DNA from 3 places in the Arthrobacter sp. SD76 genome. Region 2 is predicted to be linked to each of the others. Evidence: riboswitches for the same ligand, from Rfam matches in the RefSeq annotation. Region 2 holds a riboswitch; each other region holds the start of a gene.
The links. Region 2 has a riboswitch for S-adenosylmethionine ahead of ACPEE0_RS13095 (bifunctional o-acetylhomoserine/o-acetylserine sulfhydrylase). Riboswitches for the same ligand answer to the same signal wherever they lie in the genome.
Positions count from the first base shown of each region.

Region 1: another riboswitch for S-adenosylmethionine. It lies ahead of ACPEE0_RS06760 (aminotransferase class V-fold PLP-dependent enzyme); the one in region 2 lies ahead of ACPEE0_RS13095 (bifunctional o-acetylhomoserine/o-acetylserine sulfhydrylase).
Region 3: another riboswitch for S-adenosylmethionine. It lies ahead of ACPEE0_RS00310 (DUF1737 domain-containing protein); the one in region 2 lies ahead of ACPEE0_RS13095 (bifunctional o-acetylhomoserine/o-acetylserine sulfhydrylase).

Region 1 is NZ_JBNBLR010000001.1:1,367,386-1,372,320, reverse strand. Features, by position in the region: partial or broken gene aroA (3-phosphoshikimate 1-carboxyvinyltransferase) at 1-99, shown strand, start outside; gene rsgA (ribosome small subunit-dependent GTPase A) at 83-1,198, shown strand; gene hisN (histidinol-phosphatase) at 1,247-2,059, shown strand; SAM riboswitch class IV at 2,221-2,334, shown strand; partial or broken gene ACPEE0_RS06760 (aminotransferase class V-fold PLP-dependent enzyme) at 2,373-3,790, shown strand; gene ACPEE0_RS06755 (class I SAM-dependent methyltransferase) at 3,854-4,612, shown strand; gene ACPEE0_RS06750 (metal-dependent transcriptional regulator) at 4,656-4,935, shown strand, end outside.
Region 2 is NZ_JBNBLR010000001.1:2,677,118-2,682,052, forward strand. Features, by position in the region: partial or broken gene metX (homoserine O-acetyltransferase MetX) at 40-1,154, opposite strand; SAM riboswitch class IV at 1,167-1,283, opposite strand; partial or broken gene ACPEE0_RS13095 (bifunctional o-acetylhomoserine/o-acetylserine sulfhydrylase) at 1,416-2,740, opposite strand; SAM riboswitch class IV at 2,783-2,898, opposite strand; gene ACPEE0_RS13100 (VOC family protein) at 3,064-3,702, shown strand; gene ACPEE0_RS13105 (DUF222 domain-containing protein) at 4,015-4,935, shown strand, end outside.
Region 3 is NZ_JBNBLR010000001.1:72,831-77,765, reverse strand. Features, by position in the region: partial or broken gene opgC (OpgC domain-containing protein) at 1-2,359, opposite strand, end outside; SAM riboswitch class IV at 2,597-2,712, shown strand; gene ACPEE0_RS00310 (DUF1737 domain-containing protein) at 2,726-2,998, shown strand; gene ACPEE0_RS00305 (rhodanese-like domain-containing protein) at 2,995-3,405, shown strand; gene ACPEE0_RS00300 (O-succinylhomoserine sulfhydrylase) at 3,406-4,614, shown strand; gene ACPEE0_RS00295 (DUF1905 domain-containing protein) at 4,611-4,934, opposite strand.

The DNA.
Region 1 (4,935 bases), 1.3 Mb from region 2:
GAGTTCCCCGGATCTGGGCGGACATGCTCGCCCAGGGCGGTGCCCCGCAGCAGGAGGCCCGCACCGGGGCGGAAGGCTAGCGGTGGCCAGGCGCACTGACTCCTGGGACGAATCGGACGTCCGGATCCGGCCCAACAAGAAGGGTTCCAGGCCCCGCACCAAGGACCGTCCCAGCCACGACGACGCCGTGACCGGTCGGATCATCACCGTTGACCGGGGGCGATACACGGCCGTGGTGGGCGAGGACTCCGCGAACGAGCGTACGGTTATCGCCGCCCGGGCCCGGGAACTGCGCCGCTCCCCCGTGGTGGCGGGCGACTTCGTTTCCCTCGTGGGGGACGTCTCCGGCGACCCCGATACCCTGGCCCGGCTGGTACGGATCCAGGACCGCAAAACCCTCCTGCGGCGCAGCGCCGACGACACGGATCCGGTGGAGCGGGCCGTGGTGGCCAATGCCGACCAGCTGGTGATCGTGGTGGCCGCCGCCAACCCGGAACCCCGCACGGGCTTCATCGACCGCGCGCTGGTGGCGGCCTACGACGCCGGCATCGAGCCGGTCCTGCTCGTCACCAAGGCGGACGTCAAGGATCCAGCGGAGCTCCTGTCCAACTACACGCACCTCGACCTTCCCGTGATCATCAGCCGGACCGCCGACACCCAGGCGTCCGGCATCGACGCGCGCTCCGACGACGGCCTGTCCGCCCGGCTGGACAGCGCGGCAGTTGCCGCGCTCCGGTCCTACCTGGACGGCAAGGTCACCGTCATGCTCGGACACTCCGGCGTCGGCAAGTCAACAATGGTCAACGCGCTCACGGGAGCCGAGCGTGCCACCGGCGGCGTCAACGCGGTCACCGGCAGGGGCCGGCACACGTCGTCGTCCGCCCTGGCCCTGCGGCTGGTGGACGCCCCGCCGGGCAGCTGGATCATCGACACCCCCGGCATCCGTTCGTTCGGCCTGGCGCATGTGGACCCGGACCGGATCCTGCGGTCCTTCCCCGACCTCTCACCCGGCACCGACGCCTGCGAACGCGGCTGCAAGCACACGGCAAGTGCCGTTAACTGCGGCCTGGATGAATGGGTCGCCGCGGGCCATGCCGGACCCACCGGAGAAGCGCGGCTGGCCTCGCTGCGCCGGTTGCTCGGAGCGGATCCACGGGAGGAAGCGCAGGAGGCAAAGGAGCTCGGCAGCGTCAACTGACAACGCCGATCTCCCAGCAGAACTGCCTGCAGACGGTAGTTTGGAACCATGATCCAACCCGCTTCGAGCTACAACGATGACCTGCGCCTGGCCCATGTCCTGGCCGACTCCGTGGATGACCAGACCATGAGCCGCTTCAAGGCACTGGACCTCCACGTGGAGACCAAGCCCGACCTGACGCCGGTCACCGACGCGGACAAGGCCGCCGAGGAAGCCATCCGCGGCCAGCTCTCCCGCTCCCGCCCGCGCGACGCGGTCCTGGGTGAGGAGTTCGGCAGTACCGGCCACGGCTCGCGCCGCTGGATCATCGACCCCATCGACGGGACCAAGAACTTCGTCCGCGGCGTCCCCGTGTGGGCCACCCTGATCGCCCTCGTCGACGAGGGCGAGCCGGTGGTCGGCGTCGTCAGCGCCCCGGCCCTCGGCAAGCGGTGGTGGGCCGCCAAGGGCATGGGCGCCTACATGGGGCGTTCGCTCGCCGCGGCCACCAGGCTCCGGGTCTCCAACGTTTCCAACCTTTCCGACGCCTCGCTGTCCTACTCAAGCCTCTCCGGCTGGAAGGAGCGGGGAAACCTGGACGAGTTCCTGGGGCTCACCGAATCGGTGTGGCGGACCCGCGCCTACGGCGACTTCTGGTCCTACTGCATGGTGGCCGAGGGCTCGGTGGATATCGCCTGCGAGCCGGAGCTGAACCTGTACGACATGGCAGCCCTGGTGCCGATCGTGGTGGAGGCCGGCGGACGCTTCACCTCGCTGGAGGGTGAGGACGGCCCCTTCGGCGGTAACGCCCTGGCCACCAACTCCATCCTGCACTCGGAAGTGCTGCAGCGGCTGAACCCGGGTTTGGACGACCTGCTCTAAAGACCCCGGCAACCGAACAAACGACGGCGGATACCTCCGGAAGGAGGTGTCCGCCGTCGTGTTCTTCGCCGAAAGGCGCGATTTCCATCCGCGCGTAACAAAAGCCTTAACGATTGCGCCGGCTTCAGTCCTGGCCGCCCCATGTTCTACGCTCTTAACCAGGTCACGAGTGCCAGCGCAAAACCCCGGTTTGCTGGCCGGCAACCCTCCATTCGCGGTGGGGTGCCCCGGGTGACGACCAGGCCGGTCCGGAGCGGATGCGGCAAGCGCGGATTCCCTTGATACCGGAGTCCTGTTTTGAAGTGAGGTCTCTGTGACAACTGCCACCGTCTCCCCCAACGCCGCTATTACCGCCGATTCCGTCTTCGACGAGCGCCAGGCGCTGGCCGGCCGTCCGCTTGCAGCCGTCACCGGAGCGGAAATCCAGGCACCTCTGATTTCGGGCGGCCACATCCGCTACGCGAACCTCGACTATGGCGCTTCGGCCCCCGCCCTCTCGGTGGTCTCCGCCTACCTGAACGAGATCCTGCCCTTCTATGCCAGCGTCCACCGCGGTGCCGGCTACGCGTCCCAGATCAGCACCTCGGTCTACGAAAACGCCCGCAGCATCGTCCGCGAATTCGTGGGCGGCCGCCCGGACGACTCCGTGATCTTCACGCGGAACACCACGGACTCGCTCAACCTGCTGGCCGGCTGCCTGCCCCTCACCGATGGCCGGCCCGCCGGCGACGTCCTGTACCTGGACATCGAGCACCACGCCAACCTCCTGCCGTGGCAGGGCGTTCCCCACCGGAGCATCGTTGCTGCCGACACCATCGCCGGCACCATCGACGCTGTGCGCGCCGAGCTGGAACAGGGTGGCGTCAGCCTGCTGGCCATCACGGGTGCCTCCAACGTCACGGGCGAGATCCTCCCGGTCCGCGCCCTTGCTGCCCTGGCCCACCAGCACGGGGCCCGCATCGTGGTGGACGCGGCCCAGCTGGCGCCGCACCGGCGCATCAACATCAGCGCGGACGACGTCGATTACGTCGCCTTCTCCGGCCACAAGCTGTACGCGCCCTTCGGCGCCGGCGTCCTGGTGGACGGCCGGACTGGCTCGACGCCGGTACCCCCCACCTTGCCGGCGGCGGCGCCGTCAAGGAAGCCAGGCTCGACGGCGTCAGCTGGGCGACCGGACCGGCCCGCCACGAGGGCGGCTCCCCCAACGTCCTGGGTGCCGCCACGCTGGCCAAGGCCACCCAGGTCATCGCGGGCCTCGACCAGGAACGCTGGCACGCGCACGAGTCCGCCATCCGTTCCTTCCTGGTGGAGGGCCTGCAGGAGATCGACGGCGTCACGGTGCACCAGATCTTCAAGGACAGCAACCCGGACACGGACACCATCGGTGTAGTCAACTTCTCCGTTGAGGGCTACGACGCCGGCCTGGTGGCTGCGTACCTCTCGGCCGAGCACGGCGTGGGCCTCCGGGACGGGCGCTTCTGCGCACACCCCCTGCTGAAGCGGCTGGGCCTGCCTTCCGGTTCGCTCCGCGCCAGCTTCGGCGTGGGTTCCCGGCTGGAAGATGCCCAGAGGCTCCTGGCCGGGATCGCCAAGCTGCGCCGTGACGGGCTCGGCTGGGACTACGTGGTGGACGCGGGACGCTGGGTTCCTGCCAACGACACCCGCACCTACCCGCACTGGGCCCCGAACACGCCGGGCACCGCCGGCGCTGCTCCCTGCACCGACGACTGACCGGTCCGGCTGATGCGGTAAATTCGGAAGGTACCGCAAGGCATTGACTGAAGGAGGCCGCAGGTGGTTCGGGGTGGCCCCAGGCTGGATCATGGGCGGCGCAGGGAGCTGGGAAAGAGCTTCGAGCAGGGCGGCCGGCACTACCAGCGGGTCCGGCCCGGTTATCCCGCGGAGTCTGCGGACTGGCTGATTCCGGCCGGTGCGCGGGATGCGCTCGATGCCGGCGCAGGAACCGGCAAGTTCACCGAACTGCTGCTGGAACGCGGCCTGTCTGTCACCGCCGTCGACCCGTCAGCGGACATGCTGGACCAGCTGAAGGCACACTATCCCGGCGCCACCGCGGTCCTGGGAACCGCCGAGGCCACCGGCCTCCCGGCGTCCGCCTTCGACGTCGTCACCGTTGCCCAGGCCTGGCACTGGTGTGATCCCCTTGCCTCGAGCACTGAACTGGCACGCGTCCTCCGTCCGCACGGCATCCTCGGGCTTGTCTGGAACCAACTGGACACCACAGTCCCGTGGGTACACCGGCTCTCGCGGATCATGCACGCCGGGGACGTCTACAAGCCCGGCCACCGGCCAGTGGTGGGTCCGGAATTCGGCCAGCTGGAGGGCCACGTGACGCACTGGCAGGACACCGTCAGCACCGAAGACCTGATCGAACTGACCAAATCGCGCAGCTATTACCTCCGTGCCGGCGATGCCACCCGCGCCAAGGTCCTCGCCAACCTCGACTGGTACCTGCATGAACACCTGGGGCATGCCGCGGACGAAGCCATCGGGCTGCCGTACCTGACCTTGTGTTGGCGGGCAGTCAAAGTATGAGCGGTTCCGCCGCGCTCCCTGGCCATTCGGTAGGCTTGGTCCTGTGAAGACCAGCGCGCCCTCCTCCTCCATCGAGGACTACGTCAAGGTCATCTACTCTTTTACCGAATGGCAGGACAAGCCCATCACGTCCTCGCAGCTGGCCCAACGGCTGGGCGTGGCGAATTCGTCGGTGTCGGAAATGGTCCGCAAGCTCAAGGACCAGGGCCTTGTTGACCACAAGCCGTACAGTGCCATCACCCTCACGGATGCAGGCCTGCGGCTTGCCTTGTCCATGGTGCGGCGCCACCGGCTGATCGAAACCTACCTTGTCCAGCAGCTCG
Region 2 (4,935 bases):
GCGTGCCAAGGCGTGAAAGCGTCCGGGCTGCGCAGTGGTTCAGGGCAGGAGGTGCTGGCGGAGCTGGTTCCCGAGCTGACCGATTTCCGTCAGGAAGCCGTCGTGGCCGATCGGCGCCTGGATCAGGTGTACGTCCACGTCCCCCGGCAATGCCCGTGCCAGTTCCTGCGACTGGGACGGGAAGTAGAGCCGGTCCGAGTCGACGGCCGCGATGAAGAACCGGGCCTCGGAGCGGGCCAGCGTCTCGGCCAGCGTTCCGCGCCCCCTGCAGACGTCGTGGCTCATCAGCGCCTCGGTGATGGCGATGTAGCTGTTGGCGTCGAAGCGCTGGACCAGCTTGTTGCCCTGGTGGTCCAGGTAGCTCTCCACCTGGTAGCGGCCGCGGGCCGACAAGCAGTCAGCCTGCAGCGGCGATTCGGGGGCCTGCGGCTCCCGGCCGAACCTGCCCTCCAGTTCGGCGGCGGAGCGGTAGGTGATGTGGGCAATGCGCCGCGCAAGGGCCAGGCCGTCCTCGGGGAACGGGCCGCCGTAGTAGTCGCCGCCGTTGAAGTTGGGGTCCTGGCGGATGGCGAGGGTCTGGGCCTGGGCAAACGCGATCTGCTCAGCCGTGCTGGCGGCGCCGACCGAAATCACGGCGCAGCGCTTTACCCGCTCCGGGTAGGTGACGGCCCATTCCAGGGCGCGGGCACCGCCCATGGAGCCGCCGAGGACCGCGTACCAGCTGCCGATTCCGAGCTGGTCTGCCAGCCGGGCCTCTGCCACTGTGCTGTCCCGCAGCGTCACCAGGGGAAGCGGGAACCCCACGGCGTCCCGTCCGGGGCGGGCGACGACGGCCCGGTGGACCCGTAGCAGCCGCCCACGATGTTGATGGACACCACGAAGAACCGGTCAGTGTCCACGGGGGCGCCGGGCCCGGCGAGCTGTTCCCACCAGCCGGGTTCGTCGCTGTCGCCGCGGGTGACGTGGGTGCTGCCGGTCAGGGCGTGCTCGATCAGGATGGCGTTGCTGCCGTCCGCGTTGAGCGTGCCCCACGTTTCGTAGGCGAGCGTGACGTCCGGCAGGTAGCCGCCGGCTTCCAGTTCCAGGCCCCCGATGGAGGCGTAACGGACAATTCCGTGCTCGGGAACGGTGGTACGGGTGACGGTAACCGTCATGGCAAGACCTCTTCTACGCGCTTGCCCACCGGCGGAATGACCGGCAGGCCAGGTCTTCACCCGGGGCACCCCACCGCGGAAGGAGGGTTGCCGGCCAGCAAGCCGGGGCTGTCACTGGCACTCATGACCTGGTTCGAGTGTACGAAACACCACCCGCCCCGGGCCAAGAGTGTGACTGGTTGTGACTTCCCCGGCCGTGCGCACCCGGGTGGCCACCCGCCGTCGGGCGTTGCTCCCGGCTCAGCTCCCCGGGCCGTGCGCTCAGGCGCCTGAGGCCTCCTTTGCCGCGCGGAAGCCGGCCTCGAGGTCGGCGAGGATGTCGTCGATGTGCTCCAGGCCCACGGAGAGGCGGACCAGTCCCGGGGCGACGCCGGCCGCGGCCTGCTGCTCCGGGGACAGCTGGCTGTGCGTGGTCGACGCCGGGTGGATGACCAGCGAGCGGACGTCGCCGATGTTGGCAACGTGGGAGTGCAGTTCCAGGGCGTCCACGAACCGCTTGCCCGCTTCGGCGCCGCCGGCCAGGTTGAAGGCGACGATCGCGCCGGTGCCCCTGGGCCGTACTTGCGGCCGCGCTCATACCAGGGACTGGAGGGCAGCCCGGCGTAGGCTACGGATTCGACGTCGTCCCGTGCTTCCAGCCACCGCGCAACCTCCTGGGCGTTGGCCACATGGCGCTCCACGCGCAGGCTCAGGGTCTCCAGTCCCTGCGAGATCAGGAAGGCGTTGAAGGGCGAAACGGCCGAACCGAGGTCACGCAGGAGCTGGACCCGGGCCTTGAGGATGTAGGACAGGTTGGCTCCCAGCGCTCCGCCCTCCCCCAGGTCGCGGCCGTAGACGAGGCCGTTGTAGGTGGGGTCCGGCGTGTTGAAGCCGGGGAAGCGTTCCGGGTCCTTGCTGAAGTCGAACTTGCCTGAATCGACGATGACGCCGGCAATTGCGGCGCCGTGGCCGCCCAGGTATTTGGTGGCCGAGTGGACCACGATGTCGGCGCCCCATTCCAGCGGCCGGATCAGGTACGGCGTGGACAGCGTGTTGTCCACGATCAGTGGTACGCCGGCCTCATGGGCGGTCCGGGAGACGCCTTCGATGTCCAGCACGTCCTGCCGTGGGTTGGACACCACCTCGGCAAAGAACAGCTTGGTGTTGGGCTGGACCGCCTCGCGCCAGTGGTCCAGGTTGTCCGGGTCCGCCACGAAGGTGACGGAGATGCCGAACTTCTTCAGGGTGTGGGCAAACAGGTTGTAGGTGCCGCCGTAAAGGCTGGGGCTGGCCACGATGTGGTCACCGGCCTCGGCGATGTTCAGGACGGCGAACGTCTCTGCCGCCTGCCCCGAGCTGAGGAGGAGCGCGGCGAGGCCCCCTTCAAGGCTGGCGATCCGCTGCTCCACGGCGTCCTGGGTCGGGTTGCCGATGCGCGTATAGATCGGGGCAAGCTCGGCGAGGGCGAAGCGGTTCGCGGCGCTCTCGGCGCTGGGAAAGACGAAGGAGGTGGTCTGGTAGATAGGCAGGGCGCGGGCGCCGGTGGCAGCATCCGGTTCCTGGCCGACGTGGATCTGGCGGGTTTCGAAGGACCATCCGTTGGACATTCAAGGCTCCTTTGACTGGGCCCGGCATGCTGGAAGCACCACGGGCCGCGCTTGCCATCCGGCCTTTTGCCGGACGGCCAGGTCCTCACCCGGGGCACCCCACCGCGGATGGAGGGTTGCCGGCCAGCGAGCCGGGGCTGTTGCTGGCACTCATGACCTGGGCCCAGTGTAGGAGTGCTCCGGGTCGGGCGGACACCATTGTGACGAACATGGTCCTGCGGGTTTTCCTCCCGTGGAGCAGGTCTCGAGGTTGCTGAAATCGGAAAATCCCAGTAAGGGTACCCTTAGCTGAGAGCCCGATCACAAAGTGCCAAGATGATGGCATGCGCATGGATCACGTCTCTTACGCCTGTGAACACGATGGCCTCGCGGCCACCACCGAACGTATTTCTTCTGCCCTCGGCGTTGAGGCAGTGAAGGGCGGGGTACACCCCCGGTTCGGTACCCGGAATATGATCATCCCGCTCGCGGGACACAAATACCTTGAGGTCGTGGAGGTCCTGGACCACCCGGCGTCGGACAAGGCTCCCTTTGGACAGGCCGTGCGGGCCCGCTCCGCAGCGGGCGGCGGCTGGATGGGTTGGTGCGTCGAAGTTGACGACCTTGCTCCGTTCGAGGCACGCCTGGGACGGGCTGCCGTCAACGGCAACCGCAAGTTCCCCGACGGCCGCGAGCTGGTGTGGAAGCAGATTGGAATCCTGGGCCTCATCGCCGATCCCCAGGTGCCCTACATGCTGAAGTGGGAGGGCGATCCGTCGCTCCACCCGTCCAACGCCTACGAGAGCAACATCAAGATGAGCTGCCTGACCATCGCCGGCTCGGCCTCCCGGGTTACCGAATGGCTGGGCGAGCCGGTGGAAAAGCCGCTGGAGGATGTTGCCGTTGAGTGGGTTGCCCCGCACGGCACGCCCGGCATCCTCTCGGTGACCTTCGAAACCCAAAACGGAGCGGTCACCATCTGACCTTCCCCTGACCGGGCATTTGGCCCGAGCGGGCTTCGGCCGCCATCAGGATGTGACAACGGCGTCACTTCCTGATGGCGGCCGAAGTCATTTAACCCGCGGGTGTTGTTTTCCCCTGGCTTAGGTCTTTTGGCATCAGCCACTCAAAATGTCACACCCTCCCGCGATGATGTGCGTATGGGAAACGGCATGGGCAGCGGAGCTAAGAGGAAGGCGCTGTTTCCTGCCATCGCGGCTCCCGGCGCCGGGCAGGGAGAAGCATGCGGAACAGCTCCAGCGCAAATTGTCAGTGCCTCCCGCGATGATGTGGGTATGGGAAACGGCTCAGGGACAGCAGCGGCGATGGAAGGCTTTTATGCCACTGCGGCCGCGCTGAATGGGCTGTTCCTTGAGGAAGAAGCCTTGAAGACCGCGCTTGCCAATGGAGATGCGGACGGATCCGGGGTTGATGTTCTCGGCCGACTGTTTGAACTTCGGTTGGAACGGCTTGGCCTGGAATCCAAGCTTGAGGCACAGACCACCGCACTCAAGGCCAGGGACGCTGCCCAGTGCCTTGACCTGCAGCAGGCCATGACCCCGCCCGATGCCTCCGCCCACGACCGCACGTTCACGGAAATATCAACAGTGGAAGAAATCGCCGGAGTCCTGACCATCAGCTACGGAGCAGCAGGGGCATTCATCACCCAGGCCCGTCGGGTCTGCGCCCTCCCCTCGGTCTACGGGAACCTGTCTTCAGGGGCATTGTCGTGGCAGGGCGCCAGGATCATCGCCGACGAAACAGAGGCCCTGGACCACCCCGCCGCCGTGGCCCTCGCGGACCACTTCCTGGACCCGGACGCACCGAACCCGGCCCGCGGCTGCCCCGCCACAAACCTTGTACCGTCCCGGCTGCGGGCCAAGGTCCGCGCCTGGCGCGAACGCCACCACCCCGAATCCATCGAAAAACGCCACACCAAATCCGCAGCCGACCGGCGGGTCGAATTCACCCCCGAACGCGACGGCATGGCCTGGTTCGCGATCTATATGCGGGCAGACTGCGCGTTGGCGGCCTGGAACAAAACTACAGCCATCGCCCGCGGCCTCCAAGGCCCCAACGAAACCCGCACTCTTTCCCAAATCAGGGCCGACGAAGTCGCCCGACGCCTCCTCACCCCCGCCCAAGCCACAACAACCACCACAGACGCCAGCACCGGCACCGGCTCCGGCTCCGGGCCGAGCATGGCCGCCCCGGCC
Region 3 (4,935 bases), 2.6 Mb from region 2:
AGGACGTTCTCCTGCTGCAGGGCCGGGATGTTCGCCACCACGGCAATCAGCACCACGTGCATGATGAACACGTAGAGCGTGGCGCGGCCCAGCGGAATCAGGAACCAGCCCAGGGCCCGCTGCACGGGCTTCCAGTACGCGGTGAGGAAGGCATAGGCCGCGACCACCAGGACCAGGACGTTGAGCAGCCGGCCGGGCGCCAGGTACGTCCTCGCAAAGAGCGCGTCGTAGACCGTCCGGTACACGGTGTCCGCGACGAGCGCCAGCCGGACGTCGAAGCCGTTGGCCAGGTAGGGATTTCCCCAGGACAGGAAGGCCAACAGGAAAGCGAGCGCCGTGCAGGCGGCCACCACCCAGGTCCGCGCCGAGAGCCAGGCGACGATGCTGCGCCGGTGGAATCCGGCAACCAGGCCGAGCACGAACAATACCTGCCACACGAGCAGCGGGAACGAGTCCTCGAACTGCGACGGCAGGAGCCGGAAGCGCGTAGTGGCGCCGACGGCGTAGACCGCCAGGGTGCCGGCCAGCACCCACACGGCCTTGCCCCGGTTGAGGGCAGCAAGAATGAAGGGGCTGGCCAGCAGCAGCACCACGTACAACCCCATCACATTGAACTGCCACGGGCCGAACTGCAGCAGCAGGATGGCGGGAAGCACCTGGGGCGGCACCGGGAACTGGAAGAGCGACTCCATTCCTGCATAGAGGTCGTAGGTGCGTCCGGCGCCGTCGTGCCCTGCCCCGCCGGTCCCTTGGTCCACGAAGGTGGTGAGCGCGTCGGTACGGAACACCGGCAGCAGGGAAGCCAGGAAGACACCCACCAGGACGATCAGCGCCGTCAGGTAGAGCTTGCCGGCGCGCCGTGACGTCAGGTCCACGACCGTTCCAAAATCGTCCTTCACCCGTGGCCCGTACACCATGCCCACCACCAGGCCGGAGAAGAGGACAAACAGCTCGGCACCCGAAACGAAGCCCACCGCCTCCTGGGTGAGCAGCTGGAACAGGGACGTCATGCCCAGATGGTTGACCACCACGAACACAATGGCCAGTCCGCGCAGCAGGTCCACGCGGGAATCCCTGCCGGACGGGTCCGTATAGCTCCAGGCCGTTGCGGCGTTGACGCGGCGCGGAATCTGCCACAGAGCCACAAGGAGGATGACGAGCGCGGCCCCCACGGTCCAGGCTGCAGGCCCGGCCAGCGTGTTGGCCCGGACATAACCGCTGCCGCCGGCGGACACTTCCGTGACGGGACCGGTCACCAGGGCGAGGCCTCCAGCCGTTCCAGCGCCGCCCGGGCAACCTCCGGGCTGCCGGTCAGCAGCCAGTCGATGCTGGCCACGCCGGTGTCCCTGGTGCTGGTGCGCTCGTCCCAGACCACCGCGGCCGTCCTGCCAAACTCCGCCGAGGTGGCTGTGCCTACCACCTGGTCCCACCAGCCGGTCTTGATCTCAGCTTCGGATGCGCCGCCGGAGGCCGGGCTGTAGAAAGCGGCGGTCTGCAGCAGGAACGGTTTGTTCCGCCCTTGGGCATAGGTGGCGTAGAAGTTCTCGCCTCCTGAAGCCGTCAGCATCTCCGCCAGCTCGCCGGCGCGCGGAAGGGTATTGACGGCCGCGCCGCCGGCAGTGTCGTCGTGGAAGGCCGTCAGGCCAACCCAGTCCACGGCGTCATCACCGGGATAGTACGGTTCGTAGGCGCTGTCGGACCCGTCCCAGGCGCCGTCGCCGTTTGTATCCAGCAGTTCGAACCCGTCGCTGCCGGGAGCCGGGGCGTTCCGGTTCCGGTCAAAGGGGTAATCCTTGCCCAGGAACGGCTCCCAGACCATGACTGTCCGGCCGTCGCCGGAATCCTTGAACGCCGCGGACACTGTCCGGAACGCCTCCCGGTACGCGGCCGGCTGCTGGCCCCACTCCACCCAGCCGGCGTTCATGTCCGGGGCAAACCGCACCAGCACCTGGCCCTGGAACTGTGCGGTCAACCGGCGGATTTCCCGAGCGAATGATCCGGCAGCCGCGGCGTCGATCTGGTCCAGCGGCACGGTGGGCTTGACCGTGAGCATGGCGTGGGACCCCTGAAGCGATGACTGTTCAAGGAAGCCCTTGATGTCGTTCTGCTCGGAGGACCGGTACGGAAAGGCGATGTCGTGTCCAAAGACAGCCGGCGACGCTCCCAGCCGCTCGGCAAACCCCGCGGCAGTGTCCTCGCCCCATTCCAGGACGACGCCGAGCATCGGCTCCCCTGCATCCGGGGCGGGTTCGGCCGCCCGGGCCGGCCCCGCCGACAGGACCGCTGCCACACATGCAACAACAAGTGCGGCAAGGAACGCCCAGGCCAGGCGGAGGCGGCAGGGCGCGGCTGTTCGCATGTTCAAAGGGACCCCCAGTGCTGATCTTCGACGGCGGGGCGCTGCCCCCTAAGAACTGTATCGGGCCGCCCCTCCCGCGATGGGATAGAAAAAGCCCTCCCACCTGCTGTAATGCCGCCGTCGGCCGTCCCCGGGAAGGGCACCGCGACCGCATCCCCGGCAGCGTTTCCGCTTCAGTTACGCAACATGACGACAACGGCGATGCGGCCGCCGGTGCCAGATGTTACGTTTTTGGGGAGTAATCGAGTACCGGCGCCAAGCCCTGACTGGCCGGTCGGCAACCCTCCTTCCGCGGCGGGGTGCCTCAGGTGAATACTCGGCATATCGACCGATTCGAGCTGCAAGCGTGAGAGAAGGAGATCCGTCGTGTCCGACGCCCCCGAAGAAAAGCTGTCCTACCGCCTCATCAGCGGCCCGGACAACCGTGAATTCTGTGAGCGGATCTCCACCGCGCTCGCCGAAGGCTACGTCCTGCACGGAAGCCCGGCGGCAGCCTTCAACGGCACCAGCGTCATCGTGGCCCAGGCCGTCGTCCTGCCCGCCGCCATCGCCTCGGCGGACGCCGCCGTCGCCACCGCTGTTGACGACCTGGAAGCAGCCAACGAGGACCTCGAGTTCGACGGCGAGGGCCACGCATGAGCTACGCAGGAGACCTGACGCCGGAGGAAGCCTGGGCCAAGCTTGAGCAGGGTGCCATCCTGGTGGACGTGCGCACCGAAGGCGAATGGGCCCACATCGGCATCCCGGACACCAAGGCCACGGACAACGATCCGCTGTTCATCCAGTGGACCTTCCCCGGCGGCATTCCCAACCCGGATTTCCTCAAGGACCTGAGCCAGCAGGCGCCGGAAGACTCCAGTACCGAATTGGTGTTCATCTGCCGCTCCGGCCAGCGTTCCATCTCCGCCGCCATCGCCGCGACGCAGGCCGGTTTCACCTCCTACAACGTCCTGGAGGGCTTCGAAGGCGATCCGGACCGCTACGGCGAACGGACCGTCAATGGCTGGAAGAACCGCGGCCTGCCGACCAACCTCGGAAAGAACTAAGTGACCTTCAATAACGACGCCGCCGGCTGGAACCCCGACACCCAGGCCGTCCGCGGCGGGCTGGATCGCACCAACTTCCAGGAAACCTCCGAAGCGGTCTTCCTGAACTCGGGCTTCGTGTACGAATCCGCCGCCGCTGCGGAACGCGCCTTCACCGGCGAGGACGAGCGCTTCGTCTACTCCCGGTACGGCAACCCCTCCGTGGCAACCTTCCAGGAGCGGCTCCGGCTGCTCGAGGGCACGGAGGCATGCTTCGCCACTGCGTCCGGCATGTCCGCCGTCTTCACCGCCCTGGGCGCCCTGCTGGCTGCCGGGGACCGCGTGGTGGCCGCCCGTTCGCTCTTCGGTTCCTGCTTCGTCATCCTGAATGAGATCCTGCCGCGGTGGGGCGTGGAGACGGTGTTCGTGGACGGCCCGGACCTGGAGCAGTGGCGCGCCGCCCTGTCCCAGCCCACCACCGCCGTCTTCTTCGAGTCCCCGTCCAACCCGATGCAGGAGATCGTGGACATCGCCGCGGTCAGCGAACTCGCGCACGCCGCCGGGGCCACCGTCGTCGTCGACAACGTCTTTGCCACTCCCCTGCTCCAGCGCTGCGGCCAGCTGGGCGCGGACGTCATTGTCTACTCGGGCACCAAGCACATCGACGGCCAGGGCCGGGTGATGGGCGGTGCCATCCTGGGCACCAAGGAGTACATCGAGGGCCCGGTCAAGCAGCTGATGCGCCACACCGGCCCGTCGCTGTCGCCGTTCAACGCGTGGGTGCTGACCAAGGGCCTGGAGACCATGGCGCTGCGTGTCAACCACTCTTCCGCCACCGCCCTCCGGCTCGCTGAATGGCTGGAGCAGCAGCCTGCCGTGAGCTGGGTGAAGTACCCGCTGCTGAAGTCCCACCCGCAGTACGACCTCGCAGCGAAGCAGATGCGTGCCGGCGGCACGGTGCTCACCCTGGAACTGCCCCCCTCCGGCGGCCGCTCGGGCAAGGAAGCCGCCTTCGCGCTGCTGGACGGGCTGCGGATCATCGACATCTCCAACAACCTGGGCGACTCGAAGTCCCTGATCACGCACCCGGCCACCACCACGCACCGCGCGATGGGGCCGGAGGGGCGGGCTGCCATCGGGCTCAGCGACGGCGTGGTGCGCCTGTCCGTCGGGCTCGAGGATGCCGACGACCTGATCCGCGACCTCGAACAGGCCCTGAAGCAGATCTAGCTTTTATCCCGCGGTACATCGTCCGGCTGGAGCTCCAGCCGGACGTCCACGGCGTCGCCCGCCCTGATCCGCGCTTTGTCCCGGACAGCCTTCTTGACGGGCAGCAGGTATGAGCCCATCTTGTTGTCCGGGAAGATGGACGTCTCCCAGCGGTGGCCGCCGATCTCCACCGCGACCTTGACCGAGCCGAAGGCCTTGTTCCCGGCTTCGCTTTGCTCCGCAATGTCGTCCGCCACGTCCGGCGGCAGCGTGAGGAAGTGCCATCCCGCTTCGCCGGGATAGAGCCAAAGCTCGGCATGGAAAGAGTACGACGGCGCCACG